2 linked regions of the Nordella sp. HKS 07 genome follow. The protein of the gene in region 2 interacts with the protein of the main gene of each other region in a pairwise test. Links are inferred from orthologs where the notes say so. Each region holds a gene or a part of one and is shown on either strand. Other genes may lie near its edges. The genes, in order: gyrB and gyrA.

Evidence for each region.
Region 1: the proteins of gyrA (region 2) and gyrB interact in binary tests that used the Escherichia coli proteins (3 or more experiments, as listed by UniProt). The link is inferred for Nordella sp. HKS 07 from one-to-one orthologs.

The regions. Positions count from the first base shown.
Region 1 is NZ_CP049258.1:2,928,535-2,943,116, forward strand. Bases 3,846-6,958 are described here. They hold gyrB (DNA topoisomerase (ATP-hydrolyzing) subunit B), read right to left. Parts: upstream 6,559-6,958; coding sequence 4,132-6,558; downstream 3,846-4,131. Other genes in these bases: recF (DNA replication/repair protein RecF), read right to left, coding at 6,558-6,958. In the rest of the region: G5V57_RS13815 (ornithine cyclodeaminase family protein), read right to left, coding at 1-143; G5V57_RS13820 (lipopolysaccharide assembly protein LapA domain-containing protein), read right to left, coding at 140-478; ihfB (integration host factor subunit beta), read right to left, coding at 475-762; signal peptide peptidase SppA, read right to left, coding at 784-1,734; rpsA (30S ribosomal protein S1), read right to left, coding at 2,006-3,724; more of recF, read right to left, coding at 6,959-7,697; dnaN (DNA polymerase III subunit beta), read right to left, coding at 7,947-9,059; chromosomal replication initiator protein DnaA, read right to left, coding at 9,199-10,638; rpsT (30S ribosomal protein S20), read right to left, coding at 11,254-11,517; G5V57_RS13865 (hypothetical protein), read right to left, coding at 11,647-12,357; G5V57_RS35215 (Hsp70 family protein), read left to right, coding at 13,541-13,888; G5V57_RS13875 (sulfite exporter TauE/SafE family protein), read left to right, coding at 13,907-14,582. UniProt on the Escherichia coli protein: DNA gyrase negatively supercoils closed circular double-stranded DNA in an ATP-dependent manner to maintain chromosomes in an underwound state.
Region 2 is NZ_CP049258.1:6,199,413-6,214,166, forward strand. The notes cover bases 7,117-10,401. They hold gyrA (DNA gyrase subunit A), read right to left. Parts: upstream 10,038-10,401; coding sequence 7,317-10,037; downstream 7,117-7,316. Other genes in these bases: G5V57_RS29300 (ROK family protein), read right to left, coding at 10,193-10,401. Also shown: bluB (5,6-dimethylbenzimidazole synthase), read left to right, coding at 1-547; G5V57_RS29265 (trans-aconitate 2-methyltransferase), read right to left, coding at 1,324-1,941; G5V57_RS29270 (LysE family translocator), read right to left, coding at 1,973-2,608; hutH (histidine ammonia-lyase), read right to left, coding at 2,719-4,209; G5V57_RS29280 (hypothetical protein), read right to left, coding at 4,274-4,606; G5V57_RS29285 (hypothetical protein), read right to left, coding at 4,966-5,499; G5V57_RS29290 (HD domain-containing protein), read right to left, coding at 5,501-6,997; more of G5V57_RS29300, read right to left, coding at 10,402-11,131; G5V57_RS29305 (hypothetical protein), read right to left, coding at 11,128-11,370; G5V57_RS29310 (6-phosphogluconolactonase), read right to left, coding at 11,367-11,918; G5V57_RS34645 (murein hydrolase activator EnvC), read left to right, coding at 12,079-12,876; G5V57_RS34650 (peptidoglycan DD-metalloendopeptidase family protein), read left to right, coding at 12,873-13,049; G5V57_RS29320 (single-stranded DNA-binding protein), read right to left, coding at 13,151-13,642; G5V57_RS29325 (RidA family protein), read left to right, coding at 13,830-14,222; G5V57_RS29330 (hypothetical protein), read right to left, coding at 14,325-14,468; transcriptional regulator GcvA, read left to right, coding at 14,589-14,754. UniProt on the Escherichia coli protein: A type II topoisomerase that negatively supercoils closed circular double-stranded (ds) DNA in an ATP-dependent manner to maintain chromosomes in an underwound state.

The sequences.
Region 1 (14,582 bases), 3.3 Mb from region 2 along the record:
AGAAGCAGCGTGGCGACCGGCGAGGTGTCATGATGATGGCGCGTCGGAGTCGCGATATCCTCGCGGAAGCCCTGGCGCAGGGCTTCGACGATATCGCGATAGGAGGCGGCTTCGGCGAGTTGGTCGGCGGAGATGATTTTCATGGAGCGGGAGGCGGGGCGTTGAGAAGTTCCGGGTGTTCGCGCTTGAAGCGTTGCGCTTCGTCCTGGGCACGCTGGAGGTCTATGCGCGCCTGACGCGCGGCGCGACGCCATTTGGCTTGCGCGAACCAGCAGGCGATCCATCCGGCGATCAAGCCGAAGAAAATGCCGGCGAAGAACAGCGCCCAGAGCGGCATGAACATCGTGGCCAGGGGCGCAGCCCGCGAGAAGGGATCGAAGGAGACTTCGATCCATTGCCGATTGGCCACGCAGAAGGCGATGACGATGATGACGATCGGCAGTCCGATCGCCCAGTTGATGGCCCGGCGGAAAGTCACGGCTCGGTTCGGTTGAGCTGCTCGCGCAATTCCTTGCCGGTCTTGAAGAAGGGCACGTGCTTCGGCTCGACCGTCACCGGCTCGCCGGTGCGCGGATTGCGGCCCTGCCGGCCTTGTCGCGATTTGACCGAAAAGGCGCCGAAACCGCGCAGCTCCACCCGGTCGCCGCCTTTCATGGCATTGATGATCTGGTCGAAGATCGTATTGATGATGCGCTCCACATCCCGGTGATAGAGATGCGGGTTCTTTTCGGCGATCTTCTGGATCAGTTCGGATTTGATCATGTTACTCCCCTCTCGCCCCCTTTATTGCAGAGAAGGGTGCCAAACCGAAACGAGACCGTCAAGTTTCTGTAATTGCGCCTGTTCGGCAAGGTCCGGCAGCCCCAGCGCCTTGAGGGCCCCTGAGGTGATCTTGAGGCCCAGGCCGAACAGCCCCTTGTCCTCGGCCGGCACCGCCCAATCCTTTACCTCTATGCCGTCGGGGAGCTTCTTTTCCTTCTTGATCCAGTCGACCGCCTTTTCCTCGCCGCCCAGCTCGTCGATGAGCTTTTCGGCCACCGCCTGGCGGCCGGTATAGACGCGGCCGTCGGAGAGGATCTTGACCTTGTCGAGGGGCAGCTTGCGGCGCTCGGCGACGAGGCCGGTGAACCAGGTGAAGCTGTCCTGCACCATCAGATTGGAGACCTCGCGGGCTTTCTCGGAAAGCGGCTTGAAGGGCGAGGGCTCGGCCTTGAGATCGCCCGACTTGATTTCCTGCATCTGGACACCGATCGTCTCGAGCAGCTTCGAGACTTCCGCCCATTGGAAGATCACGCCGATGGAACCGGTGATGGTGTTGCCGCGCGCGACGATATGGTCGGCGGCGATGGCGGTGATATAGCCGCCCGAGGCCGCGACCGTGTCCATGACCGCGGCCACCGGCTTGTCCTTGGCGATCTTGCGGACCGACTCGTAAATGGCTTCAGAGCCCGCGGTGGTGCCGCCGGGGCTGTCGATACGCAGGATCAGGCCCTTCACATGGTCGGCCTTGGCGATCTCGTCGAGAAGGTCGAGGGTGGGCTGGTCGCCGGTGATGAGGCCGGTGACCCAGACCCGCGCGATATGATCCTTGCGCTTTTCGATATCGAAGCCGCCCGCGGCGGCGGCGAGCGCCAGCAGGGCGCCGATGAAGAGGAGCACGGACGCCACGCGCCAGAAGGTGAGGCGGCGCTTCAGCCGCCGGCGGTCGATGATGAGTTCAGCTTCGGTCGCCATGGCAGGGGCCCTTTACAAGCATCGGTCCGAAATATGGAGACCGGCTTTCGGACAAACCGATGCGAATATTAGAGGCATCGGTCCGAAAAGTGGAAACCGGTTTTCGGACAAACCGATGCGAAGGTTGAGGCATCGGTCCGTAGTGGATGCCGGTTATCGGACAATTCGATGCGAGAATTAAGGCATCGGGCCGAGAATTAGGGGCCGGCACTCGGATGACCCGACACTACAGGAAAGTGGGGCCGGGCGTTGTCGCCCGGCCCGGTTATCGTCAGTCCTTCGACTCGGCATCCTTCTTCGCCTTGTTGAGCGCGGCGCCGAGGATGTCGCCGAGGGAAGCGCCCGAGTCGGAGGAGCCATACTGCGCCACCGCCGCCTTTTCATCGGCGATTTCAAGCGCCTTGATGGAGACGGAGATGCGACGGCTCTTGGTGTCGATCTGGGTGACCTTGGCGTCGACCTTCTCGCCGACCGCGAAGCGCTCGGGGCGCTGCTCGGAACGGTCGCGGGCCAGATCGGCGCGCTTGATATAGGCGGTGATCTCGGAACCGGTGATCTTCACATGCAGACCGTTTTCCTCGACGGCGGTGACTTCGCAGGTGACCGTGTCGCCCTTCTTGATGCCGCCCAGGGTTTCGAGCGGATCGCCCGAGACCTGCTTGATGCCGAGCGAGATGCGCTCCTTCTCGATATCGACGTCGAGAACCTGGGCGCGCACGTGATCGCCCTTCTTGTACTCCTTGATCGCGTCTTCGCCGGAGCGCTTCCAGTCGAGATCGGAGAGATGCACCATGCCGTCGACATCGCCGTCGAGACCGACGAAGAGGCCGAATTCGGTGATGTTCTTGATCTCGCCTTCGACGGTCGAGCCGGCCGGATGCTTGTCGGAGAAGCTCTCCCACGGATTCTGCTGGACCTGCTTGAGGCCGAGCGAGATGCGCCGCTTGGCCGGATCGACTTCCAGCACCTGCACCTGGATCTCTTCCGAGGTGGAGAGGATCTTGCCGGGATGGACGTTCTTCTTGGTCCAGCTCATCTCCGAGACGTGCACGAGGCCTTCGATGCCGTCTTCCAACTCGACGAACGCGCCGTAATCGGTGATGTTGGTGACGCGGCCCTTGACCTTGGCGCCGATCGGGTACTTGGCGGCGACGCCCTCCCACGGATCCTTGTCGAGCTGCTTCATGCCGAGCGAGATGCGCTGCGTCTCCGGATTGATGCGGATGATCTGCACCTTCACCGTCTGGCCGACCGACAGGACGTCGGAGGGATGGTTGACGCGCTTCCAGGCGATGTCGGTGACGTGGAGCAGGCCGTCAATGCCGCCCAGATCGACGAACGCGCCGTAGTCGGTGATGTTCTTGACCACGCCGTCGACCACCTGGCCTTCGGTGAGGTTCTGCACCAGCTCCGAACGCTGCTCGGCGCGGGTCTCTTCCATGATGGCGCGACGCGAGACGACGATATTGCCGCGGCGACGGTCCATCTTCAGGATCTGGAAGGGCTGCGTGACATTCATCAGCGCGCCCACATCGCGGATCGGACGGATATCGACCTGGCTGCCGGGAAGGAAGGCCACCGCACCGCCGAGATCGACGGTGAAGCCGCCCTTGACGCGGCCGAAGATCACGCCGTCGACGCGCTCGTTATTGGCCGAGGACTGTTCGAGCCGGGTCCAGGCTTCTTCGCGGCGGGCCTTGTCGCGCGACAGGACGGCTTCGCCGAGCGCGTTCTCGATGCGCTCGAGATAGACTTCGACCTCATCGCCGACCTTGAGGGTCCCGTCCTTGCCGGGCTGCGAGAATTCCTTGAGCGCGATGCGGCCTTCGGTCTTGAGGCCGACATCGATGATCGCGAAGTCGTTCTCGACGGCGACCACGCGGCCCTTAACGACGGAGCCTTCCGCGGAGGTCTGGGTGCCGAAGGATTCGGCGAGCAGGGCTTCGAAGTCGGCGCGGGTCGGATTGAGAGATTCGGCAGCTTTTGCCATGTGTTTTCGGTTTCCTGAGTAATCGAGGCTGGCCCACGGCTATATCCGCAGGACCTCCCGCAAGGCGCCGTCACCAAAATAGGTGCCAGGCGGGCAAACCACGTCATTTCCGGCACACAGGGCCAACCAGGCTTTGAGCTCGAGTATGGTCCGGAAACAGTTGAGGGCGCACCCGGTTCCAGTTCAACCGAAGGCGCCCCGTGAACGCGCCCGTACGCGCGGGCGGCCTGGAATGCGGGTCCTATAGCGAAAGCAGGGGCTTGCGGCAAGTCTTCTGCGCAGCCGCTACCCCGCGTCATCCCGACGAAAGCCGGGACCAATTGAATGATACCAGTCTGGGCGGCGTTGCCCGCGTGATAGGAATTTAATGGCCACCGGCTTTCGCCGGGGTTACCAGATCATGGAAATCACACGTCCAGATTGGCCACCGACAGGGCGTTTTCGCGGATGAAATCGCGCCGGGGCTCGACCACATCGCCCATCAGCTTGGTGAAGAGGTCGTCGGCCTCGTCGAGCTCGCTGACCTTGACGCGCAAGAGTGAGCGCACATTGGCGTCGAGCGTCGTTTCCCAGAGCTGCTCGGGGTTCATCTCGCCCAGGCCCTTGTAGCGCTGCAGGGTGATGCCCTTGCGCCCGGCGGCGAATACCGCTTCCAGGAGATCGATCGGGCCGTGGATGACCTTCTCGGAATCCTTGCGACGCAGTTTGGCCGGCTTGGCGTAGATTTCCTGGAGATGCGCCGCCTTCTTGTCGAGGCGGATGGCATCGGCCGAGCCGATGAGCCTGGCATCGATGGTCCAGCTTTCCTTCACGCCCCTCACTTCGCGGGCGAACACCAGGCTGCCGTCGGCGGCGTGAACGCCGGTCCAGCCGCGCTCGGTCTCCTCGGCGATCGCATCGAGCCTTTTGGCGATATAGCTCGCCGCGGCGAGCGCGTTCTCGGTGTTGGAAAGCACTTCCGGATTGAGGACGCCGGCGATCGCCGCCTGCTCGATGACGGCGCGCGAATAGCGCGAATGCAGCGCATCGAGGGCAGCGCGCACGGAGAGCGCCTCATCGACGATCTGGCGCAGATCGTGGCCGGCGCGCTCCGCGCCCGACGCCAGAACCAGGCTCGAGCCTTCGAGGCCGGTCTCGATGAGATAGTTCTCGAGCGCCTTGCCGTCCTTCAGATACTGCTCGGACGAGCCGCGCTTCACTTTGTAAAGCGGCGGCTGGGCGATGTAGAGATGGCCGCGCTCGATGATCTCCTGCATCTGCCGGTAGAAGAAGGTGAGCAGCAAGGTGCGGATATGGGCGCCGTCGACATCGGCGTCCGTCATGATGATGATCTTGTGGTATCTGAGCTTGTCGGGATTGAATTCCTCGCGCCCGATGCCGGTGCCCAGCGCTGTGATGAGGGTGCCGATCTCGGCCGAGGACAGCATCTTCTCGAAGCGCACGCGCTCGACATTGAGGATCTTGCCGCGCAGCGGCAGCACCGCCTGGTTCTCGCGGTTGCGGGCCTGCTTGGCGGAGCCGCCGGCCGAGTCGCCCTCGACGATGAACAGTTCGGATTTGGCCGGATCGCGCTCCTGGCAGTCGGCGAGCTTGCCGGGCAGCGAGGAAATATCGAGCGCGCCCTTGCGCCTTGTCAATTCGCGCGCCTTACGCGCCGCTTCGCGCGCGGCCGCGGCTTCCACCACCTTGCCGACGATCTGCTTGGCGTCCTGCGGATGCTCCTCGAACCAGGCGGCGAGCTCCTCGCCGATCAGGCTTTCGACCACCGGGCGGACCTCGGATGAGACGAGCTTATCCTTGGTCTGGGACGAGAATTTGGGATCCGGCACCTTGACCGAGAGCACGCAGGTGAGGCCCTCGCGCGCATCATCGCCGGTGAGTGCCACCTTCTCCTTCTTGGCGATGCCGCTCGACGTGGCATAGCCGTTGATGACGCGGGTCAACGCGCCGCGGAAACCGGCGAGATGGGTGCCGCCGTCGCGCTGCGGGATGTTGTTGGTGAAGCACAGCACGTTCTCATGATAGCTGTCGTTCCACCACAGGGCGCATTCGACGAGGATGCCGTCCTTCTCGCCTCTCATCATGATCGGCTCGTCGACCAGCGCCTGCTTGGTGCGGTCGAGATAGCGCACGAAGGCCTGAATGCCACCCTCGTAATAGAGCTCGACTTCCTTGGGTTCGACGCCGCGCCTGTCGGTGAGCACGATGCGCACGCCGGAATTAAGGAAGGCGAGCTCGCGCAGGCGATGCTCGATCGTCCCGTAGTCGAATTCGGTCTTGGTGAAGATCTCGGGTGAGGGCAGGAAGGTCACTTCCGTGCCGCGCTTGTCATGGCTGTCGCGCACCACCGCGAGCGGCGCATCGGCCTCGCCGTTGGTGAAGCTCATCGCATGCTCTTTGCCGCCGCGCCAGACGCGCAGCTTGAGCGAGATCGACAGTGCGTTGACGACGGACACGCCGACGCCATGCAGGCCGCCCGACACCTTGTAGGAATTCTGGTCGAATTTGCCGCCGGCATGGAGCTGGGTCATGATGACCTCGGCCGCCGACACGCCTTCGCTCGGATGGATGTCGGTGGGGATGCCGCGGCCATTGTCGGCGACGGTGCATGATCCATCGGCGTTGAGAGCGACGATCACCCGGTCGCAATGGCCGGCGAGCGCCTCGTCGACAGCGTTGTCGACCACCTCATAGATCATATGATGGAGGCCCGATCCGTCGTCGGTGTCGCCGATATACATGCCCGGGCGCTTGCGCACCGCATCGAGGCCCTTCAGGACCTTGATCGAGTCGGCGCCGTAATCCTCGGCCTGTTTCTTGATCGGATCAGCCATTAATGCCTCGTCACTTTTCCAGCCTCCACATGGAGGAAATCGCCCGTCTTGCCAAGCCCGTCGAACAGTGCACGGTCGGTGCCCGTCATGAAGCTCTGGGCTCCCAGTTGACGGAGCGTCTCGAACAGTCCGGCACGTCTGAGACCGTCCAGATGCGCCGCGACTTCATCAAGAAGGAGGACGGGCGCTGCCCCGCTTTCCGCCTTCACCGATGACGCCTGCGCCAGGATCAGCCCGATAAGCAGCGCCTTCTGCTCACCAGTAGAGCACAAAGCCGCGGCCATGGCCTTGGGTTCATGCGTCACCAAGAAGTCACTCCTATGCGGTCCGTTGAGCGTGCGTCCCGCCGCCTTGTCCGGCCCTCGCGATTCGAGGAGGAGTCTACGATATTCGTCCTCCGCCTGCACGGCCGGCATGGTCGCGAGGCGATCTTCGAGATCGCCTTGCAGACCCAGGATGCTGGCAGGAAAAGCACTCCCCTTAAGTAGGAATTTTATATGATTTTGCAAGGCGCCGACGGCATGGAGACGGGCCGCGGCAATGGCCGCGGCGGCTTCCGCCATCTGCGCTTCGAGGCCCGAAAGCCACAAGGCATCGGGGCGCGGCTCCTCGAGCAGGAGATTGCGCTCGCGCATCAGCTTCTCGAAGACGAGGACGCGCGAGGCATGTTCGGGGTCGTTGGCGGCGACGAGCCGGTCGAGGAAGCGGCGCCGGTCGGAAGCAGGACCGGCGAACAGGCGGTCCATCGCCGGGGTGAGCCAGATCACCCGCATATGATGGGCGAGAATGCCGGGGCTCCGTTGCGGCACGCCGTCGACCACCACCTGGCGGGACTGGCTCGCTGCCTCGCCTTCCGGTATCCATTGCGTGCCGAGCCTGACCTCGCCCGGCGGCGAGGCGATGTCGGCGGCTATCGCCCAGCCGCGCGGCGCGCCTTGGCGGGCCAGATCCTCGAACAGGGCCCCGCGCAGGCCGCGTCCGACCGTCAGCAGGGAAATGGCTTCGACGAGATTGGTCTTGCCGGCGCCATTGGGGCCGGTGAGCGCCACGAGGCCCGGCCCCGGATCGAGCCGCAGCGCGTCGTAATTGCGGAAATCGGTGAGGGTGAGCCGCGTGACGATGTAGGCAGCCGAAGACATTCACACCGCCCGTTGTTCCCCCCTCTCCCGCTTGCGGGAGAGGGTGGCCGAAGGCCGGGTGAGGGTGTGCCTCCACGTCGCGCAATCCTGTCGTCAGATTCGAGATCAAGCGGTCCCTGCTTGATGGAGAAATCGGGATAATCTGAAAGGTCGCCAAATCGTCCAAAGACACCCTCATCCGCCCTTCGGGCACCTTCTCCCGCAAGCGGAAGAAGGGGGAATGATAGGGCGTCTTGCGGTTTCCCGTCCTCACACCCGCATCGGCATCAGGACATAGAGCGCCTGTTCGTCGGAAGGATCGAGCACGATGGTGGGGGATCCCGCATCGGCGAGCTGGAAGCGCGCGGTGTCGCTCTTGATCTGCGCCGCGATGTCGAGGAGATAGCGCGAATTGAAGCCGATATCGATGGGCTCGGCATCATAGGTCGCGGCGATCTCTTCTTCCGCCGAGCCCGAATCCGGATTGTTGACGGTGAGGATCACCCGCCCGTCGCCGACATTGAGCTTCACGGCGCGACCCTTCTCGAAGGAGATGGTCGAGACCCGGTCGACAGCGCTCGAGAACAGCTTGGTATCGACATCGAGCGTCTTGTCATTATTGCGCGGGATAACCCGCTCATAATCGGGGAAGGTGCCGTCGATCAGTTTGGAGGTCAGCGTCAGGCCGTTGAAGGTGAAGCGGATCTTGGAGGCGGAGAGGGCGACCTCGACCTCGCCTTCGTCGCTATCGATCAGCTTGACGAGCTCGAGCACCGTCTTGCGCGGCACGATGATGCCGGGCATGCCCGTGGCGCCGTCCGGCAAGGGCACCTGCGCCCGGGCCAGACGATGGCCGTCGGTGGCGACGGCGCGCAAGGTCTGGTTGGCCGCCACCTCATGCAGATAGATGCCGTTCAGATAATAGCGGGTCTCTTCGGTCGAGATGGCGAAGCGGGTCTTCTCCACCAGACCCTTGAGGTCGGCCGCCGACAAAGTGAAGCGGTTGGCGAGCTCGCCGGCATTGAGATCGGGGAAATCCTCGGGCGGCAGCGCCTGCAGGGCGAAGCGCGAGCGCCCCGCCTTGATGGCGACACGACCCGTATCGGGCCCCTGGTCGAGCTCGAGCTGGGCCCCGTCGGGGAGCTTGCGCACGATGTCATAGAGCATATGGGCGGCGACCGTGACGGCGCCATCCTGGGCCACCTCGGCCTGAACCGTCTCGATGATCTCGATGTCGAGGTCGGTGGCGGTGAGCTTCACGGCATCGCCCTTGGCCTGGACCAGCACATTGGACAGGATTGGAATGGTATTGCGCCTCTCGACCACGCTCTGCACATGGTTGAGCGCCTTGAGAAAGGCCGATCTTTCGATAGTCACACGCATAGTATCGCAATCCTGTAAGCTCAATTGGGCCGGATACATTGGCGCCTTTGATGGCGGCGCGCAAGACTTGCGATCGGCACCGATCCAAGTATTGGCGCAGCCAAAAGCGCGGGATCCGCTGCCGCGGGCCGGCCCGGAGCTACTGCTGTTCGATGAGCCTGATCAGGAGGGCGACTTCCCGAGCCAGCCGGTCGTCGCTCTTCATGAGCTCCTCGATCTTGCGCACGGCATGCAGCACGGTCGAATGGTCGCGGCCGCCGAACCGCCGGCCGATCTCGGGGAGCGACCGCGGCGTGAGCTTCTTGGCCAGGTACATGCCGATCTGGCGCGGTACCACCACGGAGCGGGCCCGGCGCGGCGACAGGAGGTCGGCGCGCGCCACATTGTAGTGACGCCCAACCACCTTGAGGATGTCGTCGATGCGCACGCGGCACTGGTCGGGATTGGCCGACATGTCGCGCAGCACCATGGCGGCGAGGTCGATCGACAGCGGCGCATGCGAGAATTGCTGATGCGCGATGACGCGGTTGAGAGCCCCTTCGAGCTCACGCCCGCCGCCCTGGACCTTGTTGGAGATGAATTCGACGACATCGGGATCGACGCGGATCTGCGGATCGCGCTTGGCCACTTCGGCGAGGCGGCGCGCCAGGATCTCGCGCCGGAGATCGAGTTCCGGCAGCTCGATATCGACGACGAGGCCGCCCATGAGCCTGGAGCGCATGCGCTGATCGATGGCATCGAGCTGTGCGGGCGGCGCATCGGCGGCAATGACGATCTGCCGTTTGGCGTCCACCAGCGAATTGAAGGTGTGGTAGAATTCCTGCGTCATCGACTTGCCCTGCAGGAACTGAAAATCGTCGATCAGCAACACGTCGATCGACTGGAAGAAATCCTTGAAGCCGATCGTGTCGCGCGATCTGAGAGCGCCGATGAAATGATACATGAAGCGCTCGGCGGTAATGAACAGCACCTTGCGCTCGGGGTGGCGCTCGCGCACCCGCCAGGCGATCGAATTCAAAAGATGCGTCTTGCCGAGGCCTGCCGCCGAGTGAATGAAGAGCGGGTTGAAACTAACCGGCATGCCCGGCTGCGATTCCGAGATACGCTGGGCGGCCGCATGCGCTAGACGGTTGGAACCGCCGGTGATGAAGCTGTTGAAGGTCTGCTGGGGATCGAGCGGCGAGCCGCGTTCGGTCGACGGCTGTTGCGCCGTTGCCTGTGCCGGCTGCGGTGTTGCGGCGCGGATCAGGGGCTGCTGAAAATCCTCGCGCAGGATGCGCCGTTCGGCGACGTCTTGCGGGCGTTGCGGCACGCCGCGCGTGCGCACTTTCACATGGACATTGTCGAGATGGCCGAGCTCGGCCTCGCTCGCCTTCAGAAGTTTCTGGGCGTAATGCGTCTCGATCCAGTTTCTGAGGAAACGGGTGGGGACTGAAACAGCGAGGCGTCCATCGACACACTCCTCGGGCTCCATCCGCGCAAACCAGCTTGTGTAGAGATCATCGCCCAGTTCAGCCTTGAGCCTTTGCGCAATTCTGCTCCAGCTCTGCTTGAGTTCGATCCCCGCCGCATCTGTCATCACACCTAAACCCCTATTTTCTTGTACTCACAGCGATTGGCCGCGCTTTCGGCACGCAACTACCATCTTGCGGATCGACTGATCCGCAAGTTCAACTCCTTTCCGGTTCGGCTGAACCTAAGGTGAACCTGAATTAGAAATTCCGGTCACTTCTGTGCCCCTGTCGTGACCTTGACTGCTTACTGACTGCCTTACCCATCACTTCGTGCCGCAGCTCTTCGGCAGCGCCCAATGACCATACTCACAAGGCCCAAGCCGTGACAACAGAACTTGGCCGCTTTTCCGTGTACGGATTTTTCTTTAGGTGGTGCCCGGCTTGTCCTGCACGTCAGGAGGTGGGTCGACAAGTCGTTGACTCGCATGCCTGAATCAATCGTCCGTCCGGTACAGGTGCAGAAAGATCACTACCGCCACAAAAACTCGATTCCCATTATTGGGCGCGCGCGGATTCATCGGCCTTCGCCTAACTCTTTCGCCGCACTCTTCTAAGTTATTGAAATGTGACGGTAATTTTTGCGCCAAACCGTCAGTGGCCTGAACAAGAAAAACGGCGCGTCCGGGGTTTCCCGGCGCGCCGTCTGTGGATGGCCGGAAAACCGGCTAAATATCAGGCTGTTACTTGATTGCCTTCACGCGCTTGGCGAGACGGGACACCTTACGGGAGGCCGCGTTCTTGTGCAGAATACCTTTCTGCGCGCCGCGCATCAGCTCGGGCTGAGCAGCCTTCAAAGCGGCTTCCGCAGCGCCCTTGTTGCCGGAGGCGATCGCCTCTTCCACTTTGCGTACGGTGCTGCGCACGCGGGTGGTGCGGTTCTTGTTGATGACGGCACGGCGAGCCGCAACGCGTGTCGCCTTTTTCGCCGAACTTGTGTTCGCCATGAAATCACTTCCTAAAGTTGAAATCGGTCGATTTCGGTTCAATGCAAAATGCCGCCGGCGCCGAAAAGCGCATGCGGCTGCCTATCCCCTAATCGGATTGCGGGCTTATAGTCGCATGGGGTCGGCCCGTCAATTGTCGTGTCGAGAGGCCTCGAGAGCGGCCAGGAGCGCCGATTTGAGGCCGGGATCGCTCTCGCTGACGGCCATCCTTTCCAGGCGGCGCGCAATCGCGGTGTTCTCTTCGGCGCTGAGTCTGGTCCGGATCATCGGGTAATGCCGGGCGAGCGCCGCGGCCAGAGCGTTGAGCTGGTCGCCGGTGAAGATGGGGGCCTCGGCCAGCGTATCCAAGGTGCCGTGGAGGGTGGTGGCGATGGCGCTCGTTAAGCGCTGCCAGGTCGTCTGGTCCGGCATGTCGAGCGTGGCGAGCCGGTCGATGAGGGCAAGCCGGAAGATCTGGATGTCGATCAGCTCGTTCTGGACATCGTCGCCCAGCGCCACCGCATAACCATAACGGCTACGGAATTCGCCGGTCGCCGACAGGATGAGCAGAATCTGCTGGCGCTTCGCCGTAGGGCTGGCCTCTTCCGCCATCAGCCGGTCGATATTGGCGCGGTCGATGAGGCGGTCGAAGAGAGCCTCCGTCTTGGGGTTGCCGCGCCGGGGCAAGGTGATCACGCCGTTCTGGACCGCGAAGATGGCGCGCACATAATCGCTCGATGTCCAGGGCGCTTCGACGGGCAATGGCTGCGGATTGGCGAGGCCGGGCGCGGCGGCGAGGCCTGCCGCCAGCAGCAGGGCCGCGCAACGCACGTCTATTCGCCATGACCGAAAGAGAAGCATGCGCACTCTCCTCTCGCGTTTCTAGCATATTTCCCGCCATCCTGCATCTGAGGCATTGCCCTCCCGGCCTGGCGTGGCCGGCGCGCATCCCGGCGAAGTCGACTGACTTCGCCGACGAGGATTCGCGCCAAGTAATTTTGAGCAAATCCTTCTCGCCAAAGTCTTCAACTTTGGCGGGATTTGCTCTATGGAAGCGCCCCCATTCCCCGAGCGGCCATGAACAGCACACCTGACGATATTTCGATCGGCATCGATTTCGGCACGACCAATACGGTGATCGCTCTGGCGGGCCCCGATGGCGAGGCGGAAGCCTTGCGCTTCACCCAGAACGGCGTCGTCCACCGCACCTATAATTCGGCGCTGTGTTTCTGGGAGGAGCATGACGGCGCGGGCACGCACTTGCGCATGGAAGGCGGGCCCTGGGCTGTCGAGCAGTTCCTCGAAGGTTCCTCCGCCCACCGCTTCATCCAATCCTTCAAGACCTTCGCCGCCAGCTCGTCCTTCGCGCAGACGCGCATCTTCCGGCAGAATTTCCGCTTCGAGGACCTGCTCAGCGCATTTCTGCGCAGCCTCTTGCGCCATGCCGACCGTGCACTTGCCCTGGACTCGAGGAACATCGTGATCGGCCGCCCCGTGCGCTTCGCCGGCGGCAATCCTGATGACGGGCTTGCGATGAAGCGCTATCGCGCCTCATTCGGCCGGCTGGGCGTCGAGCAGGGACATTATGTCTATGAGCCGGTGGGCGCCGCCTTCTTTTATGCCCGCCAGGTGCGCGACGATACGACCATCCTGGTCGCCGATTTCGGCGGCGGCACCAGCGACTTCTCGGTGATGCGCTTCGAGCGCCGGCAGGGCCGCATCGAGGCGAAGCCCCTCGGCCACAGCGGCATCGGGATCGCCGGCGACACGTTCGACTACCGCATCATCGATAATGTCGTCTCGCCCCGGCTCGGCAAGGGCTCGGACTATCGCTCCTTCGGCAAGCGGCTCGCCATTCCGAACGGCTATTACGCCAATTTCGCGCGCTGGAACCAGCTGGCCATGATGAAGTCCAATGGCGACCTGAAGGAGCTCATCGAGCTCGAGCGCTCCGCCGTCGATCCGTCAGCGCTTCAGAAGCTCATCGACATCATCGAGAACGATCTGGGCTTCGCGCTCTATCGCGCGGTCTCGGCCGCAAAGGGTGGCTTTGTCATCGGCGAGCGAGGCCGGTTTCCGCTTCCAGCGCGACGGCATCGACATAGAGGAGACGATCACGCGGGCCGATTTCGAGGACTGGATCGCGGAGGATGTCGCGCGCATCGCCGAGACGGTGGACGAGGCGCTCGCCAAGGCCGGGCTCACCGAGTGCCAGATCGACAAGGTCTTTCTGACCGGCGGCACGTCCTTCATCCCGGCGATATGGAAGGTCTTCGGCGAGCGCTTCGGCGAAGACAAGCTGATGACCGGCGACCAGTTCGAATCGATCACCTATGGTCTGGCGCTGATCGGGCGCGCCGAGCGGCCCGAGGATTGGGCGATGAGGAATTAGCTTAGGAGGGGAAGCCTGATGCTCGACGGCGATGTGAGCCTGCCGCAATACGCCCTGGTGGCGCTGGCCGCTTTCATCGCCGCCATTATTGGCGGGGTCACCGGCTATGGCACCGGCCTGCTGCTGCCGCCGGTATTGGTGCCGATCATCGGGCCGCAGGCGGTGGTGCCGGTCATCGCGGTCGCGGCGCTGATGACCAATTCGAGCCGGCTTCTCGCCTTCCGGAAGTCTTTCGATGCACCGCGCGCCTTTCTGATCACGCTCTGCGCTGTGCCCTTCTGCCTCGTCGGCGCCTATCTCTACACGCTTTTGTCGGGCCCCCATGTCGCCATGCTGATCGGCATCGTGCTGATCCTTCTGGTGCCGGTGCGCCGCGTCCTCATCCGCTTACGCGGCCATCTGCCGAACAAGGGCGTCGCCGCGGCGGGGGCTGCCTATGGGCTCCTCGTCGGCGGCACCACCGGCTCGGGCGTCGTGCTCCTGTCGATCCTGCTGGCGGCGGGCCTCCAGGGCCCGGCGGTGATTGCCACCGATGCCGGCATCTCGATCGTCATCGGCGCCGTCAAGACACTGGTCTTCCAGTCGACCGGCATGCTGCCGCTGTCCTCCTGGATCATGGCGGCGGTGATCGGCGTCGCCGCCATGCCCGGCGCCTTCATCGCCAGGCGCCTGGCCAACCGCCTGACGCTCAAGG
Region 2 (14,754 bases):
TTCGGTGGGTTTCATGCAGCCGTGGAATTTCATCGTCATTCGCGATGCGGGGCGCAAGGCGCAGATACGCGACCTCGTCCGCCAGGCCCGGGCCGAGGAGGTTCGTCACGTCGCGGATGACCGGCAGGCGCTCTACCGGTCCCTGAAGCTCGACGGCATTGTCGAAGCGCCGGTCAATCTCTGCATCACCTGCGACAGGAGCCGTGCCGAAGGATCGCCGCTGGGACGCTGGCACAACCCCGAGATGGATCTCTACAGCACCGTCTGCGCGGTACAGAATCTCTGGCTCGCGGCGCGCGCCGAAGGGTTGGGGCTCGGCTGGGTCAGCATTCTCGACAAGGATGCGCTGAAGGCCCTGCTCGCCCTTCCGGCGCATGTCACCCCGGTTGCCTATCTCTGCCTCGGCTATGTCTCGGATTTCGCGGACAGGCCCGAGCTCGAAAGCAAGGGCTGGCGCAAGCGCCTGGCCCTCGACGAGCTCATATCAGCTGAGAGCTGGGCAGGCGGCGGCGAGGATGCGCTCAAAGCGCTGATCAGGAGCGCTTGAAAGCTGCATAGGTAAAGGCCTGGCTCGTCCCGAAGGGCGTCGGATGGGGCTCAATTTCGGTGACACACAATTTCGAAATTTCGGTGTCAGTGCATTTAATAGAAATTTCGGTGACAGTGCATTTAATAGATCAATAAGAAATTTCGAAATTTCAGAAAATTTCGGTGACAGTGCATTTAATAGATCGGCTGCGCCGAAACGACGAAATTGAATGCACTGTCACCGAAATTCTAAGCACCAACTACCAGCAGGCCACAAAGCTAGATACACCGAGTCGCTTTTACTTTTCTGTGGACGGGAGCTGGCCCATTTCGCGTAGACGCTTTACGTCCTGTGCCGCTTTACCAGATAAAACTCTATCTACGTTTTTGACGAAATCCATTTGCTGACGACGAATTAGGAATTTCGGTGACAGTGCATTCAATATTGTTGAATTTCGGAATTTCGGAATTTCGGTGACAGTGGAATTTCGGTGACAGTGCATTCAATATTGTTGTTTCTGCGCAACCACTATTAGGAATTTCGGTGACAGTGCATTCAATATTGTTGTTTCTGCGGAATTTCGTGACAGTGCATTCAATATTGTTGTTTCTGCGCAACCACTATTAAGCACTGTCACCGAAATTGGGACACTATTAAGTGCACTGTCACCGAAATTGGGATGACGGATTGAGTGGTGGCGCGTCTGCCGCGACGCTCGCCCCCACAACTTTCACCGAGAGGGAGACATTGCTAAGGATTGCGCGCTCGTCCGGCAGGCGGCGGCGAGGACGGGCTCACAGCGCTGATCGGGACCGCCTGAAAGCCGCATAAGTAAAGGCCTGGGTCGTTCCGAAGGGCGTCGGATGCGTCTCGCCGGCCTCGTCGATGAGTTCGAAATCCGCTCCGAGACGCGCGGCCAGCGTGTCGGCACTGTAGCGCTGCACCGGCAGGCCGCTGCATTTCTCAGGACCGGTCAGCGCGAAAGTCGAGATCACGATGTGAGATCCGGGCCGGGTGCCGGCTTTCAGCGCCGCGATATAGGCGTCTTGGGCATCTACCTCGGTGAGGAAATGGAAGACGGCGCGGTCGTGCCAGACGTTCCACTGCCGCGCCGGTTGCCAGCGCGTGATATCGGCGACGATCCACGCGACCTTGTCGGCTAGGGCGCCGAGCCGTTCCTTCGAGCGCCTCAGCGCCACATCGGAAATGTCGAGCACGGCGAGGTCGGCATAACTCTCCGCCAGCAGCCGGTCGACGAGGCGCGAGGCGCCGCCCCCGATATCGATAACGGAGCCGCCGCCCGCTTGCCTGATCAAGGCGAGCGAGCGCTCCGGCACCTCCTGATACCAGCTGACGGCGGTATCGGATTTGACGGTGTAGGCATGATCCCAGTGTGCGCGACGATCTGACATTCTATTTGTCTTTGTATTTGTGTTTGTCTTTTTATCTTGGCCAGGCCAGCCAGAGAGCGGCGATCACCAGGAGCCCGCCGCTGACGCGGTCGAGCCAGACGAGGCGTTCGCCCGCAAGGAAATTACGCGCCTGAGCTGCCAGGATCGCCAGCAGCGCGCCGAAAATGGCGCTGACCGCGACGAAGGTGACGCCGAGGATCGAGAGCTGGGGTGCGGCCGGCCGCGACGGATCGACGAAAGGCGGAAGGAAAGCGGCGAGGAAAAGGATGACCTCCGGATTGGCGACGGCGACGAGGAAGCCGTCACGGAACAGCCGACCGGTGGGCTGCGGTCCCGACAGCCCGGCCCTGCCCGCGAACCACAAGCGCGTGACGCCGAGATAGAGCAGGAAAGCCGCACCGCCGAGCCGGATCCAGTCGAACCAGGTCTTCATGGCGTCCGCGATCCAGGCGAGGCCGAGAGCGACAAGCGAAATCAGGAGAACGAAGCCGATGACATTGCCGGCGACGGTGACGAGGCCGCCGCGCACCCCCTGCCCGATGCTGTTGGCCACGATGACCGACATCGCCGGCCCGGGCTTGGCGAAGAGCAGCGCACTGGCGGCAAGGAAAGCAAGGAAGAGATCGAGCGGCATAAGGACCTTCAGCACATTGTCCGGAGCCGCCAAGGTCTTCGACCTGGCCCGATGCCCCGCTGGCCCTGACTTCCCACATTTCCGGCTTGCAGCGCAAGTTCCTGCTTCAAACGTCCAAATCGGCCGGGTGGCACGCTGCCCGCTCAGCCCGCGGCGATCATCTCCGCGATACGCGCCGTGTCGCTGCCGAGCTCCCGGTCCTCGGTCAGAGGAGCAACATAACCGCGCACGGCCGCGTAGGCCTCGGCGGCGCCGCGGCCCAATTCCGGCATGACGCCCCTGATCTCCAGGGCATGGGCCGAGGCGATAAGCTCCATGGCGATGAGATAGCGGAGCCGGTCGATGATCTGGCTCAGCTTGGCGATCACGCCGGGCGCCATCGACGCCTGATCCTCGATCCAGTCCGAAACGGCGATCGGGGTCAGCGACATCGGGTTCGCCAGAAAGCGGATCTCGGCTTCCAGCGCCGCGATCGGTTTCTGCAGTATGGCGAGGCCGATGCGGTTCTGACCCTCCGACGCCAGGAAACGTGGCAGGCCCGCGACCACCGGCGACATGAGCTTGATCGTCCGGTTGGCGATGGCCGCCGCCGCATGGGCGAGCGCCTGGCCGAGCCGTTCCCAGGACAGGACGAAAGCGGTCATGTCGAAATTGCCGTGCGACACGATCCGGTCCTCGGCGGCCAGCACGACCGGATTGTCGCCGGAACTGGCGAGCTCGATTTCGGTCGCGGCGCGCGCCTCTTCGATCGCGTGACTGAGCGCGCCCCAGACCTGCGGTACGCAGCGATAGCTCAAGGGATCCTGGATGCGCCGGGCGGCGCCGTCGGCGAACAGCGCGCTGCCCGCCAGAAGATCGCGCAGTTGCGCCGCCACCTCCCGTTGTCCGAAGGCCGGACGCGCAGCCATCGCGCCGTCATCGAGCGCGCTGACATTGCCGCGGAAGGCTTCCAGATTGAGCGCGATGGCCTTCAGCGACCACAGATATGCCCGCTCGACATCCTCCAGCGCGAGACAGCCTTGCGCTACGGAGAGGCTGTTGGCGACGATGATGGCATGACCGTCCTTGGCGTGGATCTCGAGCGGCGGCAGGCCGGCGCGCTTGAGCGCCTCGGCCGCCGGCAGGATCTCGCCGCCATATTCCGCCTGACCATGTCCCATGAGGCCGAGAGTCATATGCGCCAGCGGCGATAGATCGGCGGCGCCCAGCGAGCCCAGCGCCGGCACCACCGGATGCAGCCCGGCATTGAGCGCCGCGACGAGCCCTTCGAAGACAGAAGGCGAAATGCCGGTGCCGCCCGCCGCCATGCCGGCGATCCTGACCGCCATCATGGCGCGCACGGCATCGCGCGGCAAAGCCGGCCCGAAGCCGACGGCGTGACCGAAGGCGATGCGCCGCTGATAGGCGATCAGGTCCTCCTCACCGAGCGGCGTATCCACGGCGGCGCCCAGCGCCGTGGTCAGTCCGTAGATCGGACGCTTCTGCGCGGCATGGCGCTCCACCACGGCGCGGCTGGTGCGGATCCTCGCATGAATGTCAGGTGAGATTTCGACCCGTGAACGACGCCGCGCAATGGCCGCAATGTCTTCCGCCCGGAGCGGCGCCGCGGTCAGGCGGATGGGCATCGTTGTCATGACGCGTCCTGCTAGTTGTCTGCTGTTGCAGAATCCCGCTCCCGAAGAGCGGAGTCAATTCCGTTCACGCGCCCGACAGCTCGAGGAACGCGTCCGGTACCCATCCCGTTTCGCCGGAAGCTCCAGTGACCCAACAGAAGCCACTTTCGGAGAAATGCAGCGCCACGCTCTCCCCCTGAGCGACGGTAAGCTCAATCGCGTCAAAATCCCGGATCAGACGGAGATTGTTGCCCGCGGGCTCGAGCCAATTGCGCGGCGCCCAACCTTCCTGGCCCGCTTCATTGCGGCACCAGATCCATCCGAAGAGATCCGTCTCCTGCAAATAGTCGGGAGCGAGGAGATCACCTGCTCTGCCCTTGACCGGATCGGCATAGGGCCGCTGATAATCATGCGCCACCTTTGCCTTTAGACCATCGGGAAAGACATAAAGCAAGATCTACCGCTCGCCGTTTTCTTCATCATCGATGACGCGCTCGACTGAAAAGCGATTGCCTTGGCCATGCGCCGTAGTCAGGTTATGGACCCTTCACGTCTCGGCTGAGTGTCGCGCCACCACTGCGCTACTCGCCTGGAGTCGCGCGTGAATCAGACAAGGTTCCGAACCGAACGGGGCGGCTGCAATGTCTTCCATCCTTAGAGTCGCCGCTGCTAGGCAGATGGGTCTCAATATCATAACTCAGCTCCGTGGGAGGGAATGACGAAGCGTACCTACGAAAAATCTTGGCGCTAATCCTCGAAGAAGGCCATTAGCTAGCGCTACACAATCGCGGGAAGAGGATTCGGCGTCGGCACTTCCCTAAGTTTACGATACGCCGCCTTTGCCCGTTCCAGCCGACCTTCACCAGCCTTCTCAGGCTTTCTATGCTTTGTCTCTTCCCACGGATCGCCTTGGCCGTTTCTACCGAATCCTTCTACAATAAAAAGAAACGCTGCAGTAGCAGCCAACTCCAATTCAATCGCACCAATTCCGGCTGCCGCAGACACAAACGAAGCACGAGCAGAAGGCGCCAGACTTTTCCGCTGAGGGATAGTAAAAACCGAATACCAGCCCCCCCAATCGGTTCGCCGCTCCTCTTCCTGAACCAATCGAAGGCCAATAGCTAACTTAATTGCGTCTGCAAGCTCCTCACTAAACGGGCCATAATGCCTATACTCAAACTCGAAATCATCCAGAAGGCCTGCAAGGCTGCTTAGATAAGCAACCTTCTGTAAGCGAGTGCGTCCGACTAGCTCTCCACCCGCGTCCAAGACAAGGGAGGCAGCTCTCTCGTGCAAATCATAAGCTGACATTTCATTCTCCCGTTGATTTATCTATGATCTGCAAAATCATAGATTTTCCCTCAGAGTCATCTTCGCTGACATACACACGACTGATTTCAAAAGACTCCGCTCCAAATACTACGGACGAAAGGTGAGCCATATCCTCTATTTCATTACCCTTGCGTATTAGTATTTGGTTCAATGGAGTTTGCGAGTCTTGGAACTTTTTGTAAGGAGAGCGACGATACTCATCTATAAGGATTTCATGCCCTCCAGTCTTCTTCCGGTGAGCGGCACGCTCCTCCAATTCTTTCAAAATCGACTTTACGCTCAAAGATATTCTTGCTTCTCGCTCACGTCGGTCATCAATTGTCATGCCTCTCCTAATAGGAGTGCGTCCTTCTATCATCCTCCTGAGATCTATGCACTTCAACAGCCTTCTGGTTTGAAGCCTGGTTGCGTATTCTGACACAAGCCTATCCTTCGCCTGAGATAGGAAAAACAAGCTTCCCCAGAAAACGGAATCATCCAAAAGAATTGCATTTTCAATTTTTCCGGGATCAGAGAGAAAAAGCATCAAAGGATGCAAATCTGGAAGTCCACATGCACTTTGATGTCCACTTTCAATAAGCGAATGTAGCCTCACTATAAGAGAAGTGAAAATCTTCTCAGCTCCCCGTGTTGTTTTGTGAAGATAAACATTGGGGTAAAGTTGAAACAGGGAGAGGACATAATGCTCTGCTGCGTGAAACGCTTTCGGACCCAAAACAAGGGTCTTCACCTCACCGGCCGACTCTTCGTCCGCGTTTAGAGGAACGGTCCCCACTTCCAAGTTAGCAAGAATCCAGGTCGCGTCCACACCACTTCCTTGAATCCCGGTCATCAAGCGATCACGTTGCATGTAGTCGAGACGATCGGCATCGAATTGGCTTGACACAACTGAATCAATCAAATTCCCGGGCTTCTTAATCCGAATTACATCCGCAACTTCATCAGAGAAACTACGGCCCAATTCAGAATTAAAGACCTCGCTCACCTCTGAATTCCTGATCAGCGCATCGCTGACATTTTCATGAATGGCCATTGGTAGATTGAGCTGTTTACCAACATCCTCAAAGGAGTGACTGAACATCCCATGTCCCAAGTCATGCACAAGTGCGGCAGCAAGTGCCACATGCGATTGATGAGTTCGCTTGGAAGGGTCGCGCTCGATTATGGTCATCAATGACCGCGCGATATGAAATACCCCAACTGAATGCGCGAAACGCGAATGGGTTGCCCCCGGAAACACAAATTCTGAAAAGCCGAGTTGACGAATTCGCCGGAGACGTTGAAATGGCCGTGTTTGCAGGACACGCCACATGGTCTGCTCGAATTGATCGACATCGAATTCGATCAGATTGTGCAGTGGATCGCGAATACGCTGAGACTTAACCTGACTGCTCATCCCCCCAAGCGCCCGTCCAGCAATTAACGAATCAGATATTTCTACTTCATCTGGAATAGAAAATGATTGGGTTGAGCGCATTGAAAATTTCTTACTTCAGGACGTTGCCACCAAACTGCAGGCTGAAATGCCGTTATATCGCAATCGGAACAAAAAGCGAACAATTTCTGCTCAACGAATAATCAATAAGGACCAGCGGGTAGCTAACTCCCTAAATTGGCAGTCAATTGCGTTCAGCAAGCAGCTGGAACGAAACGACGTTCGGCGCCCGCCGGCTTAACCGGAGCGTGCGGGGCGGCGCTTCAAAAAAATGCAACGAACAGCTTCCCCGGCACAAAGGTCAGTTCAGGCGCATTCGCCATCTTCGCGTCAGATCCTCAGGAAATGGATAGAGCAAGGCTTACCCCTCGCCGTTTTCCTCTTCCTCGCTGATGCGCTCGACCGAGACGACATGCTCGTCATCGGCCGTGTCGAGCACGATCACGCCTTGCGTCGCGCGGCCGGCCTTGCGGATGTCGTGGACCGGGCAGCGGATGAGCTGGCCGCCATCGGTCACCAGCATGATCTGGTCCGCGTCCTCGACCGGGAAGGACGCCACCAGCGGGCCGTTGCGGTCATTGACCGCCATGGCCGTGATGCCTTTGCCGCCACGCCCGGTGACGCGGTATTCGTAGCTCGAGGTGCGCTTGCCGTAGCCGTTGGAGGAGACGGTGAGGATGATCTGCTCGGCGGCACCCATCTGGGCGTAGCGCTCCTGCGTCAGTATCGCCTCTTGCGCCTGCGTCACCTCTTCCTCGGAGGCGCCATTCTCATCGCCCTCGTCGCCCGAAACCGCGCGCGCCATCTTGAGATAGGCCAGGCGCTCGTCAGCCGAGGCCTCGACATGGCGCAGGATCGCCATCGAGATCACGTGATCGTCACCGTCGATCCTGATGCCGCGCACGCCGGTCGAATCCCGGCCCTTGAAGATGCGCACGTCCTCGACGGGGAAGCGGATGCATTGGCCATGCGCCGTGGTCATCAGCACGTCGTCGGCGAGGGTGCAGATATCGACGCCGGCGATCTGGTCGCCCGCGTCGAGCTTCATGGCGATCTTGCCATTGCGGTTGATGCTCTCGAAATCGGAGAGCTCGTTGCGCCGGACATTGCCCGAGCGGGTGGCGAACATGAGCTGCAGCGCTCCCCAGGTCGCTTCGTCCTCGGGCATCGGCATCACCGTGGTGATGCGCTCGTCCTGCGCCAAGGGCAGCAGGTTGATGAGCGCCTTGCCGCGCGCCTGCGGGTTGCCGACGGGCAACCGCCACACTTTCATGCGGTAGACCATGCCAGCCGAGGAGAAGAACAGGATCGGCGTGTGGGTATTGGCGATGAAGAGCTTGGTGACGAAATCCTCCTCGCGCGTCTGCATGCCGGCCCTGCCCTTGCCGCCGCGCCTTTGCGCGCGATAGGCCGAGAGCGGCACGCGCTTGACATAGCCGGTGTGGCTCACCGTCACCACCATGTCCTCGCGCTGGATGAGGTCTTCGTCCTCGACCTCGCCTTCGTTGTCGACGATCTGGGTGCGCCTCGGCGTCGCGAACTCGGTCTTGATGGCCGTGAGCTCGTCCTTGATGATGGCGAAGACGCGCGCCCGCGAGCGCAATATGTCGAGATAGTCGGAGATTTCCTTGGCGAGCTTTTCCAGCTCTTCGGCGATCTCCTCGCGCCCCAGCGCCGTGAGGCGCTGCAGGCGCAGATCGAGGATGGCACGCGCCTGCTCTTCCGAGAGCTTGTAGGTGTCGTCGGCGCCGAGCTTGTGGCGGGGATCGGCGATGAGCGCGATGAGCGGCGCCATGTCCTTGGCGGGCCAGGCCTTCGCCATCAAGGCTTCGCGCGCCTCGGCGGCGTCCTTTGAACGGCGGATGAGCGCGATCACCTCGTCGATATTGGCGACCGCGATGGCGAGGCCGACCAAGATATGGGCGCGGTCGCGCGCCTTGTTCAGGAGGAATTTCGTGCGCCGGGTGACGACCTCCTCGCGGAAGCCGATAAAGGCCTGGATCAGGTCCTTGACGTTGAGCAGCTCGGGCCGTCCGCCGATCAGCGCGATATTGTTCACGCCGAACGTCGTCTGCAGCGGCGAGAACCGATAAAGCTGATTCAGCACCACGTCCGCCATCGCGTCGCGCTTGAGCTCGACCACGACGCGCATGCCGTGACGATCGCTTTCGTCGCGGATGTCTGAGATGCCTTCGATCTTCTTCTCGCGTACCAGTTCGGCGATCTTCTCGATCATCGTCGCCTTGTTCACCTGATAGGGGATCTCGTGGATGATGAGAGCCTCGCGCTCCTTGCGCAGTTCCTCGGTCGTGACCTTGCCGCGCATGACGATCGAGCCGCGCCCGGTATGCATCGCCGACTTGATGCCGGCGCGCCCGAGGATGATGGCGCCGGTCGGGAAATCGGGTCCCGGGATGATGTTCATCAATTCGTCGATGGTAATGCCGGGATTGTCGATCGTGGCGATGGTGCCGTCGACCACCTCGCCCAGATTATGCGGCGCCATGTTGGTGGCCATGCCGACCGCGATGCCGCCCGAGCCATTGACGAGCAGATTGGGATATTTCGCCGGAAGGACCGTCGGCTCGTGGAATTCGTTGGAATAGTTGGCGACGAAATTTACCGTGTCCTTGTCGAGATCGTCGAGCAAGGGCATGGCGGCCTTGGCGAGGCGGGCTTCGGTGTAGCGTTCGGCCGCCGGAGGATCGCCGTCGACGGAGCCGAAATTGCCCTGCCCGTCGATCAAGGGCAGACGCAAAGAGAAATCCTGCGCCAGACGCACCAGCGCGTCATAGATCGCGAGATTGCCGTGCGGATGGTACTTACCCATCACGTCGCCGGTGACGCGCGCCGACTTCTTATGTGCCTTGTCGGGCGTGAACCCGTTCTCATGCATCGTGTAGAGGATGCGCCGGTGCACCGGCTTCAAGCCGTCGCGCACGTCGGGAAGTGCACGCGACACGATCACGCTCATCGCGTAATCGAGATAGCTCTTCTTCATCTCCTCTTCGATGGAGATAGGCGTGATTTCACCCGGATTGCCGGAAGAATTCGGATCGTTCTTGTCGTCGTTGTCGGCCACGGGAATCCTGAAGGAATAACGCTCTGCATAAACCGTCCGAGAAGGCCTGGGAGGCCTCGTTTCTGGAAACGATCTCGAGCGGCTAAGCATATTAGCCGCCCAGACCTGTCAGAAGCAATGCCAAGCACATGAAAACTGGGCCAAAAATACCGGTTTTACGGGGCTGAATCAGGCCTTGAAATCAAGGCCTTGCGACGGCCTCGCCAGCATGCAGGGCGGCTGCCCCGACGACCCCTGCGGAAGCTCTGAGCTGACTCGACAGAACCGGGAGATCCCGGCACTCCTCGGCCCAGATATAGGCCGGTATCTTGTCCTTGAGCATGGCGAAGTAGCGCGGCGCCGTGCCGAGCCCCCCCGCCGATCACCACGCCATGGGGATCGATCAGATTGATCACCTGGCCGATGGCGCTGGCGAGCGCTGTGGTCGCCTCGTCCAGCAGCGCCTCTCCTTCAGGCCCCGCTTCCGCCTCAACCATCATGCGGGCGGTGGCGGCACGCCCGGTGCGGGCTTCATAGGCCTCACTCATGCCGAGCCCGGAGGCGAAGGCCTCAAGATTGAATGTCGTGCGCTGGCCGGTCGTCGCGGCAAAGGAAACGAGATCGCTCGAGGCGAAATGGATCGCGAAACCACGAGCACCGCGCTCGATGCGGCCGCCGCGGCAGACCGCGCAGCTCAAACCCGTGCCGATCGACACAAAGATGAAACTCGGCAATGAGCGGCCATGCCCGTACCGCAATTCGGCCAAGGCCGCTAGGCGCACGTCGCTCTCGACCCTGACCGGAGCGAAGCGGGACAGGGCTTGCGGCAGGTCGACGCCACGCCAGTCGGCAATCCATTGGCTGGCCGGCGTGCCATCGAGCCGGACCAGTTCCGGCAAGCCGATGCCCAGGCCCTGCCACCGGACATCCGAACGTGTCGCCGCGTCGTCGATCCGCAGGACGGCGTCACCGATGGCAGCGATCACGGCCTGAGCGCCCTGCCCGCGTGGTGTCGGCAATTCCATGCGCTCGATGAGCCGGCCGGTATCGAGCTCCACGAGGCCGGCAGCAATCTTGGTGCCGCCTACATCGGCGCCGATGGCCCAGCGCGTCATTTTCCGGCTGCCGATGTGTCGGCGAGTATTTCGGCTCCCCGACATATGCAGACCACGCTGGCGGGCCAGTCGGGATCGTAGTCGTGCGCCGCTGCAAGCTTCTCGAAAGCCAGACGCTTACCGTCGCCCCAGACGATCATCGCAGCCGCCTTGGAGTGGCGTGCGATCGTATCGATGCCGACCGTCACGCCAAACCGCGGCACCTCGTCGAGGCTCCGGAAATCGGGAAAGGTCTTCATGTTGTCGCGCCGGGTATCTTCGGCCAGCGGCACGATGCGCGAACGGCTGTCGCGCGCGCTCCCTTTTGGATTGAAGGCCACATGGCCGTCGCTCGCTCCCGAGGCGAGAATGAAAAGGTCGATGCCCCCGCCTCGGCTATCCGCGCATCATAGGCCTGAGGATCCCGTGGATCCGGAAACCAGACTTGCGCCGCGGGGATACGGAACCCTTCCGCAAGCGCTTCGTTCAGTACGCCGACGATTTCCACTTGCGCGAAGCGCCGGCAGGAGAAATGGCTGTTCTCCGGCACATGATCGAGCCCGGAGCCGGTCTCGACCAGATAGTCGTCCATCATCACGATGACCAGGTGACTGAGGTCTCTGGGCCGCTTGGCGAGCGCCTGTCCCATGGCCTGATAGACGGGTCGCGGCGAACGGCCGCCCGGACAGCCCAGCAGGAAGAGCCGGCCGGCCGCTTTCGCCTGATCGATGAGAGCGAGCAGCCGCTCCGCGAAAACACGTCCCAGAATGTCAACATCATGGAAAATCTGCGGCGTGATCGCGTTCATGCAAGGCTCATCTCTCGGAAGGGATCTCGGTGACAAGACGATATAGATATTTCGCACCGCTTTGCCGAGATCAATTCTGCGGCTACAGATGGGGGCAACCGCACTCAGGTCCCGCGCCGAAAGTGCCGGAGGAGACTTGTCGCATTTTCGGTCGGATCAGATGAACCCCAAGGCATACGGGCTGGCAACTCTGCTTCTTCTCTTCTCGCAATGGTACGTGATGGCCGAGTCCGCGCCGGACACCCTCACTTTCGCGTGGCCTGTCGACGGCGCCGTCAAGCGCAGTTTCGGCGCGCCCGATACAGAAGGCGGCACGCTGCAGGGCATTGCTCTTGCGCCGAAGAAAGGCGCCGTCCGCGCCGCCGCGGATGCCGTTGTCGTCTATGCCGGGCCTTTTCGCAACTATGGCGAGCTGCTGATTCTCAAGCATGGCTGCGGATATCAGACCGTCGTTGCCGGGGCCGCGCGGTTGTCCGTGACCATTGGACAAAAGGTGCGCCTCGGTGAAGAGATCGGCATGCTGGCCGAGCCGTCAGAGAAAGAGCAGGACGTCTATTTCGAACTGCGGCGCGACGGCGTTCCCGCCGACCCTGCACTTGTGATGCCTGGGCCAGGCTCAAGCGCCTCGCGCATCGTCACCTGCGGCGATGTCGCCACTGCCGAGGCAAAGCCCGCCAGCCAGACAGACGCGATCGAGAGTTCGAAGACGCCCTCCTCCGATTCTCCGGCACTCCCACAGAAATCCGATGTGAAGATCGTCTGGACGGGAAATTTCCCGTGGCCGGCGCGCGGCGAAGTTCTGCAGCTCTTTGACGCAAAAACGACCGAAGGCATCAATATCGCGATGCCGGAAGGCACCAAAGTCAAAGCGGTCGCGAAAGGTATCGTGATCTATGCGGGCGGCGAACTCAAAGCGCTGGGCACACGGTTCTGGTGCGTCATGAGGACAGCCTGGTGACCGTCTACGGCTATCTCCGCGAGCTAAAGGTACGGCGCGGACAGCAAGTCCGACGTGGCGAAGTCATCGGCGAATCCGGGAAGAGCGGTGACGCCCCCCGGCCAATGCTGCATTTTCAGGTGCGAAAGAAGTCGGCGCCCGTCGATCCGGCCGCGTATCTGGCCAAGCCCTGATCTGTCAGGAATTCGTCGGCCACCGGAGGATCGACGATGATCGGACCGTTGCACCAGCAAGAGAGTCGGCCTGCCCGCGGTAACGCAGGCAGGCCTTCGGTTCAGAACGGCACTTCGTCGTCGAGGTCGCGGGCGAAATTCTGCTGCGGCCGGCCGCCACCACCGCTGCGCGGACGCTCCATCGGGCTCGACTGGCCGAAGCTGTCGCCATTGCCGAAGCCGGCGCTGTCGCCGCCGCCGCTGCGCCCATCGAGCATGGTGAGCTCGCCGCGATATTGCTGCAGCACCACTTCCGTCGAATACTTCTCCACCCCGTCCTTGTCGGTGTATTTGCGCGTCTGCAGCTGGCCCTCGAGATAGACCTTGGCGCCCTTCTTCAGATACTGCTCGGCGACCTTCGCCAGATTCTCGTTGAAGATGACGACGCGGTGCCACTCGGTGCGCTCCTTGCGCTCACCCGTCTGCTTGTCCTTCCAGTTTTCCGACGTCGCGATCGACAGATTGACGATCGGACGGCCGTCCTGGGTGTGACGCACCTCCGGATCCTTGCCGAGATTTCCCACCAGAATAACTTTGTTCACCGATCCGGCCATATCCGCTTCTCCTTGCTTTCCGGGCACCAGCGCTTGCGCGCCAATCATGATTGTTGTTCAGGCACGGTGATCACCCAAACCCGCTTTCCGTTCCACTGCGGATCGAATGTTATCCCCCGCAAATATGTTCTCTTTATGTTCCAAACGCAAGCGGTATAAGGGGTGATCTGTCAAACAAGAGGTTCCCATGCTGAAGCAGATCGAAACCGACCTGGCCCCGAAACCCTTCTCCAATTATGCGCAGGCCGTCGAGGTGGCGCCGGGCGCTCGCCATCTCTTCGTCGCCGGACAGGTAGGCGCCGATCCGGCCTCTGGAAAGATTCCCGACAGCGCCGAGGAGCAGCACCGTCTCGCCTGGGCCAATGTGCTGGGCATATTGAAGGCGGCCGGCATGGACCACCGAGCGATCGTCGATGCCCGCGTCTTCATCACCGACCGTTCGCAGATCGGGCTCTACCGGCAGGTGCGGGACGAGGTGCTCAAGGGCCACAAAGCGGCGGCGACCTTGCTGGTGGTCGCGGGCCTGGCCGATCCCAGGCTGGTCGTAGAGGTTACCGTCATTGCAGCGGCCCCGGTATAGATCACGATCGCTTCAGGTCCGGCTTCGGGCCTGAAGCGATAAACGTGATCGAAAACTTTGTATGGCGCGTGACGGGAGCCGCATCCAAGGTCAGGTCGAAGATCAGCCGCGGACGAAGGGCTTGAACAAGGAGAAGCTCTTCGGCTCGGCGCCGGTCTTCTCAGTTGCAACATGAGCCGGATGCTTCTGATCCTGCATCATAGCCGCGTTGTAAACATTTGAATAAGCTTCGAAAATCCAGTTCATGATCAATCTCCTTTTCTTGTTCTAAGCAATCTCTGTATGGTCTGAAAATAGCCAATTCGCGCTTGCACCACAAACGGCATTATCCTACGCTATCTGTAAGGAAAACTTACAGGACACCCCATGGCCCGGCGCCTGCCGTCGCTCAACGCCCTTCGTGCCTTCGAGGCCGCCGCCCGGCATGAGAGCTTCACGAACGCCGCCGCCGAGCTGTTCGTGACCCATGCGGCGGTGAGCCGTCATATTCGTGAATTGGAGGAATGGCTCGGCACCGATCTCTTCAACCGCA